DNA from 3 places in the Streptomyces sp. NPDC047917 genome. Region 2 is predicted to be linked to each of the others. Evidence: riboswitches for the same ligand, from Rfam matches in the RefSeq annotation. Region 2 holds a riboswitch; each other region holds the start of a gene.
What was found. A riboswitch is a leader RNA that binds a small molecule or an ion and turns the genes downstream of it on or off. The one in region 2 is predicted to bind cobalamin.
Positions count from the first base shown of each region.

Region 1: linked by a shared signal. The riboswitch ahead of ACGF8B_RS11570 (ABC transporter substrate-binding protein) and the one ahead of ACGF8B_RS13110 (cobalamin biosynthesis protein) in region 2 are both predicted to bind cobalamin.
Region 3: linked by a shared signal. The riboswitch ahead of ACGF8B_RS32595 (prenyltransferase/squalene oxidase repeat-containing protein) and the one ahead of ACGF8B_RS13110 (cobalamin biosynthesis protein) in region 2 are both predicted to bind cobalamin.

Region 1 covers NZ_JBIDCA010000004.1:402,784-405,038, forward strand. The annotation lists gene gndA (NADP-dependent phosphogluconate dehydrogenase) at 1-860, shown strand, start outside; cobalamin riboswitch at 987-1,140, shown strand; gene ACGF8B_RS11570 (ABC transporter substrate-binding protein) at 1,178-2,158, shown strand; gene ACGF8B_RS11575 (FecCD family ABC transporter permease) at 2,212-2,255, shown strand, end outside.
Region 2 covers NZ_JBIDCA010000005.1:62,209-64,463, reverse strand. The annotation lists gene ACGF8B_RS13110 (cobalamin biosynthesis protein) at 1-962, opposite strand, end outside; cobalamin riboswitch at 1,107-1,239, opposite strand; gene ACGF8B_RS13105 (hypothetical protein) at 1,390-1,620, opposite strand; gene ACGF8B_RS13100 (anion permease) at 1,665-2,255, opposite strand, start outside.
Region 3 covers NZ_JBIDCA010000014.1:319,894-322,148, forward strand. The annotation lists gene ACGF8B_RS32595 (prenyltransferase/squalene oxidase repeat-containing protein) at 1-1,114, opposite strand, end outside; cobalamin riboswitch at 1,227-1,363, opposite strand; cobalamin riboswitch at 1,440-1,579, shown strand; gene ACGF8B_RS32600 (hypothetical protein) at 1,676-2,255, shown strand, end outside.

The DNA.
Region 1 (2,255 bases), on a different contig from region 2:
CGGACATGCAGCTCATCGGCGAGGCCTACCAGTTGCTTCGCGACGTGGCCGGATACTCCCCCGCGCAGATCGCGGACATCTTCCGCGTATGGAACACCGGGCGCCTGGACTCGTACCTCATCGAGATCACGGCAGAGGTGCTCTCCCATGTCGACGCGGCGACCGGAAAGCCCTTCGTGGATGTCGTGCTCGACCGGGCGGAGCAGAAGGGCACCGGCCGTTGGACCGTGCAGGTCGCCCTCGACCTGGGCGTTCCTGTCTCCTCCATCGCCGAGGCCGTGTTCGCCCGCTCCGTCTCCGGCCACGCCGCCCTCCGTGACGCCTCACGCCACCTCGCCGGACCGACCGCCCGCAAGCTCGGTGAGGACGAGGCGGCGGCATTCGCCGACCAGGTCGAGCAGGCACTGTATGCCTCGAAGATCGTCGCCTACACCCAGGGCTTCCACGAGATCGCGGCGGGCAGCGAGCAATACGACTGGGACATCGATCTCGGCAGAGTCGCCTCGATCTGGCGCGGCGGATGCATCATCCGGGCCGCGTTCCTCGACAGGATCACCAGCGCCTACGAGGCCCAGCCCCGGATGGCGAGCCTCCTGTCCGACAAGAGCTTCGCCGGAGAGATCGCCGCCGCACAGGACGACTGGCGCACCGTGATCGCCACCGCCGCGACCCAGGGCGTCCCCACCCCCGCCTTCGCCGCCGCCCTCGCCTACTACGACTCCCTGCGCGCCGGACGCCTTCCCGCCGCCCTCACCCAGGGCCAGCGCGACTACTTCGGCGCGCACACCTACCACCGCGTCGACCGCGACGGCACCTTCCACACCCTCTGGGGCGGTGACAGAACCGAGGTCGAGAGCTGACCGGTACCCGCAGAGCCGATGGCGGGGCGGGCGACCCTCCTGGTCCGGGCGAAACCTGCCCGCAGGGCCGGTCGTCGTCGCGGACGTCGGCGTCCGGGGCCGCCCGGGGCGGCCACCGCAAGGGGCATGATCCGCGCAATTCGCGGTCTGACAGAATGGCCTTTGAAATCTCAGGCGACGCGCGTCAGGAAACCGGTGTGAATCCGGTACGGTCCCGCCACTGTGACCGGGCTGCACACAGCCCGGAAGCCAGATACTGACCGCGCCGCCTTCTCGTACAACCAGGGGACGAGGACATCCCCCGGAAAGGCTCGGCCATGCCCCCGATACGCCGTGTACCCCTCGCGCTCATACCCCTGCTTCTACTGCCGCTCACCGGCTGCGGAACCGGTGGCGAGAGCAGGGCAGAGGCCGCACCGGCCGCCGACGGTTTCCCCTACACCGTCACCAATTGCGGTACGAGGACGACCTTCGACGCCCCGCCGAAGCGGGTCGTCACCATGAACCAGCACGTCACCGAGATCATGCTGGCCCTCGGGCTCCAGGACCGGCTGGCCGGGACCGCCTACCTGGACGACAGCATCCTGCCGGAGTACCGGTCCGCGTACGACGGCACCAAGGTGCTCGCGAAGGAGTACCCCTCCAAGGAGGTACTCCTCGGCGCCAACCCCGACTTCGTCTACGGCGGGTACGCCAGCGCCTTCGACAAGGCGAAGGGCCAGGACCGGGCGGGGCTCCAGAAGGACGGCATCAACACCCGGCTGAACATCGAGAACTGCACCAGGGGCAGGGTCGGCGTCGATCAGCTCGCCACCGAGATCACCCAGGTGGCCAGGGTCTTCGGCGTACCGGAGCGCGGCAGGAAGCTGATCGCCGACGAACGACGGAAGATCACGACGGTCGGGACGGAGCTCAAGGGCTCCGCACATCCCTCGGTGTTCGTGTACGACTCCGGCGAAAGTTCCGCTTTCACGGCGGGCGGCAAGGGCATCGGCAACGAGATCGTCCGGCTCGCCGGGGGACGGAACGTCTTCGCGGACCTCGACGCCACCTTCGGCGACGTGTCCTGGGAGCAGGTCATCAAGCGCAAGCCCGAAGTGGTCGTGATCTACGACTACGGAGGCACCACGGTCGAGGCCAAGAAGAAGCGGCTGCTGAACGACCCGGCACTCGCGGACGTGCCGGCGATCAAGAACAAGAAGTTCGCGGTACTCCCGCTGTCCTCGGCCGTGCTCGGTGTCCGGGTCGCCGACGCCGTACAGGACCTGGCCGGGCAGCTGCACCCCGGCACACTGTGAGCGCGGGGCCCGCCAGCCCCGGCCCCCAGTCCGTCCTCCGCTCGGCCCCCGTCGTGACCGGCGCCCTCGTGGTGCTGCTGCTCGCGGCGGTGGTGGC
Region 2 (2,255 bases):
GTCCGGCGCCCGGCGAGCCGACGTGCGGCGAGGGCCGCGCCGAGCCGCCCCGCCACGCAGACGCCCAGCGCCAGCGCGCTCACCCGGCGCGACAGCCGCACCGCGCGCTCGATGTCCGCGCTCTCCACGGCCCGGCCCGTCTCCCCGTTGAGCACCGGGCGGTGCTCGACCCGGCCGCCGTACGCGAGGGTGCCGCCGAGCCGTACGCCGAGCGCACCCGCGAACGAGGCCTCCACCGGGCCTGCGTTGGGGCTCGGGTGCTCGGCGGCGTCGGCCCGCCAGGCCCGGACCGCGCCGCGCGGCCGCCCCCCGGCCGCCACGGCGAGCAGCGCCGTGAGCCGGGCCCCCGGCCAGCCGGCGAGGTCGTCGAGGCGGGCCGAGGCCCAGCCGTAGCGCAGATGCCGGGGCGAACGGTGCCCGACCATCGCGTCCAGGGTGTTGACGGCCCGGAACCCGGCCAGCCCGGGAACCCCGGCCAGCGCGCCCCACACCAGCGCGCCGACGACGGCGTCCGAGGTGTTCTCCGCCACGGACTCCACCACGGCGCGGGCGATCTGCGGGCCGTCCAGGGAGTGCGGGTCGCGGCCGCACAGATGCGGCAGCCGCTCGCGGGCCAGTTCGATGTCACCGGCGGCCAGGGCTCCGCCGATGGCCCGCGCCTCACGCCCCAGGGACGTGCCGCCGACGACGGACCAGGTGACGGCGGCGGTCAGCGCCACGGAGGCGGCGGGGCTGCGGCGCACGGCGCGGGTGATCAGCGCGGCACCACCCGCGGCGCCTCCGGCGCAGACGAGAGTGTGCAGCGCGCCCCGGCCACGGTGGTCGCGCCACAGCAGGCGCTCGACGTCCGCCGCGGCCCGCCCGAACGCGGCGACCGGGTGTCCCCTGCGGGGGTCACCGAGCAGCAGATCGCCGATCAGGCCGGCCGTGGCGCCGTACGCGAAGATGCGGTCGGCTCGCACGGTTCAGCCGGCCGTCGCGCCTCGGCGGACCTTCGTACAGGCGGCTCTCGTCGAGAGCGCCGAAACAGCGGACGCACGGCAGCCAGGCATGGCGATATGTCCTCACTCAGGGTCCGCGCCCTGGTTCGACGTGACCGGCGACGAGAGTCTCCTGGCTCCCGGATCCGCGGTACCCCCGGCCTTCCAGCCCGCTCGTGCGAGCCGTGACTTCCGGTGTTGGGGGACCGCTCCCCGGTGACAGTGGCGGGACCGCGCCGGATTCGCACCGGCTTCCTCTGCTGTCGCCGTAATTGGCTCCGGCAGTCCACCACGCTCCGCGAACGCCCGTCAACCTGCCGTTGACCTGCGACGGTGCAGTGTGCTGATACCCACATCGGGCCGGACACCGAGGTGTCCGGCCCGACGGGGGAGCGTGCGCGGGAGCGGCTCAGGCGACGATCAGATAGATCCCGTACGCGACGGCCGCCGCGCACAGCCCGAAGCAGACGTACGCGCCGGCGCGGGCCAGCAGCAGCGAGCCGCCGGAGCCGCCCTGCGCCGCCGGTTCCGGCTGCTTGGAGAGGCCGACGATGCCCAGGGTGAAGAGGCCCACCAGCGCGACGGTGACAACGAGGGAGACGCCGAATACGGAGCCGAGGGCTGCCCAGTCGATGTTCATGCTGAATCCTTAGACGGCCTTGGACGGCCGGCCTGGCGGCCGGCTCAGACGGTGGCGGGTCGCGCCGGGTCCTGGGTGGTTCCGGCCGGGGCCGGAATGGTGGTCATGAGGTTCTGGGACGGTGCCTGCACCGCGGCCGCCGTGGGCGGCGGGCTGACGGCGGCGATGGCCGTGGTGACGACGCCCGCCGGTTCGACGCCGGCGGCCGAGGGCGCGACGTCGTCGTGGCCGACCGGCTTGCGGCGCGACAGGAGCCAGATCGCACCGGAGCCCAGGACCAGCAGCGCCGCCACGACGACGACACCCCAGGTGCCCTGCTTGGTGAGGAGCTCCGCGCCCGCGCCGACCAGACCGGCGGCGGGCAGGGTCAGACCCCAGGCGACGAACATCCGGGTGGCGGTGGACCAGCGGACCACACCGCCCTGCCGGCCGAGGCCCGCGCCCATCACGGCTCCGGAGCAGGACTGGGTGGTGGAGAGGGAGAAGCCGAGGTGCGAGGAGGCCAGGATGACCGTGGCCGCACTGGTCTGGGCGGCGAAGCCCTGCGGCGGCTTGAGGTCGGTGAGGCCGCTGCCCATGGTGCGGATGATGCGCCAGCCGCCCAGGTAGGTGCCGAGCGCGATGGCCGTGCCGGC
Region 3 (2,255 bases), on a different contig from region 2:
CCTCGCACTGCAGGGCGGTCAGCCGGGCCACGGAGCCCGCCGGGGGCGTCACGCCGGCGTTGACGAGGGCGATGACGGCCATGGCCTGCGCGTCGGCCTGTCCGGTCGTGCGGAAGTCGCCCTTGGTGAAGCAGCCTTCGACGTTCTCGCCGTCGCCGATGTCGCGGGGGCAGGCGTACTTCACCAGGTCGCCGAGCAGGTCGTGGCCGCCGAACGCACGCGGATCCTTGCCCGTCGCCTCGGCGACCAGCGCGAGCCGGGCTGCCGCGGTGGCGTCCGGGATGCCGTCCTTGCCCGCCGGGTAGGCGTACGCGTCGGTCTGTGCCGGCGTGGCGAGGAAGTCCGCGGCCTTCTTGGCCACGGGGCTCTTGCGGTCGGCCGCCGCGAGGGCGAACACGGCCTCCGTGGTGAGGAAGTGGTTCGGTGTGGTGGAGCCCTCGTCGACGACGCGCTCCCCGTCCGTCAATGTCCCGGTGACCCAGCGGGTGGCTGCGGGCACGTCGACGCGCCCGGCCGGCACCTTCGGCGGGGCCGTCGGAACGGTCGGGTCGGGGGTGGTGAAGCCGCGGATGTCGTCCGGAGTGAAGGATGGCTTGCCCTTGGTGCCGGCGATGTCGGTACCGCCGTAGACCCAGGCCTCCACGTCGCCCGGCTTCGGGTTGCGGGCCATGGCGCCCTGCTGGCTGTAGGACCACTTCCGCTGGCCGGGCGAAGCCGTCCAGTACGACCAGTAGGCGGTGGCCTGCGGCGTGAGGACGCAGCTCTCCTTGTCGGGCGTGGGGTACTGCGTGCCGATGCCCTTGCCGATGCGGCAGATGAAGGCCGGACCGTCGTGGAGGGTGCCCTCCATGGTGAATCCGGCGGTCTGCAGCAGTTCGTAGCCGGTGATGGGGGTGGTGTCGCAGCCCCTCTCGACGTTGCCGCCGAAGGGGCCGAAGTCGACCGCTACGATGGCGCCGCTGGTTGCTGTGCACTGCTCGATGGGATCGGCCGAGGCGGGCGCCGTCCCGCCGACGAAGACCATGCTCGCGCCGAAGGTCAGCAGTGCCGCCGATACGAGGGACACCAGCTGCCTGCTGCCCCTGCGTTGCTCTGATTGCTCTGCGGTCCCCACCACGGCCCCTCGTGTCGGCCGGGCAGACCAGTGCGTGGCAAGAGGGCTCCCAAGGGCCAGAGGCCGCAAGAGAGCCGTTTCGAACCACGCCGTAGTCCGCGACGGCGTTTCTCGCTGTAAAAAACTTGGCTCCAGGCATTCCGACTCACCCGGGCGGTCCCGGGCCTACGGTTGCGGGTCAGTGCCGGATTTCGACCGGCTTCCCCTGGAGCTGAGTGCTTATCAGTCGGAGTGGACCACGCGGATAAAGACACCGTCAAGGTGGTCTGCGTCTTACCTGGCAGGCTCTGGCCCCGCTTGAGCGTGTCCGCTCGCAAGTGGCTGGCGGAGCTCTGATCACTCGGGTAGCGTCCTGGGCTGCCACATGGGGGAACCTGGTGCGAATCCGGGGCTGACGCGCAGCGGTGTGGGACGGCAGGGGGCCGTTTCCGAGCCCGAATGCCCGTATGGCGAAGCACATCACAAGCCGTACCACGCGTTCGGACGGCCGCCACCGCGCTCCGGGCTGTCCGCCCGCACGAGCTCCGGTCTGGTCGGCGTCCCTCATCCCAGGAGCAGGCCATGTCCCGTCCCCGTACCTCTCGCCGCCTCACGCTCACGGTGCCCGCCGCGCTCGGCGCCCTCGCGCTGACCGCGCTGCCGGCATTCGCCACTTCGTCGCCCGCGCAGATCGCCACGTCGAAGACGAATGGCGTGACGTATCTCAAGTCCCTTCAGGCCGCGGACGGTTCGTACGCCGGCTCCGGTCTGTCGAACGAGTGGGCCTTCAGCACCTTCGCGGCGACCGGCACCGCCGTCGTAGACGTCTATCCGGGCGGCGACACCACGAAGAACGCCCGTACCGTCTACCGCAACCTGCTGTCGACGGCGGGCTGGCCGCAGGCCTCCCCGGTCGTGACCGACTACGAGCGCGGCACCCTCAACGCCTACGCCGCCGGCATCGACCCGGCCCGGGTCTCCGCCTCCCGCAACCTGATCGCCAACATCTACTCCTACTGGCAGACGGCGGAGGCGGGCTACTTCGGCCCGTCCGGAAACTTCAACGGCACCGTATTCGCCGCTCTGTCGCTGGGGGGTGCAAAGACCCAGAGCGGCACCAACCGCGTCCCGCAGGCACTGACCGACTCGATGGTCACCCGCA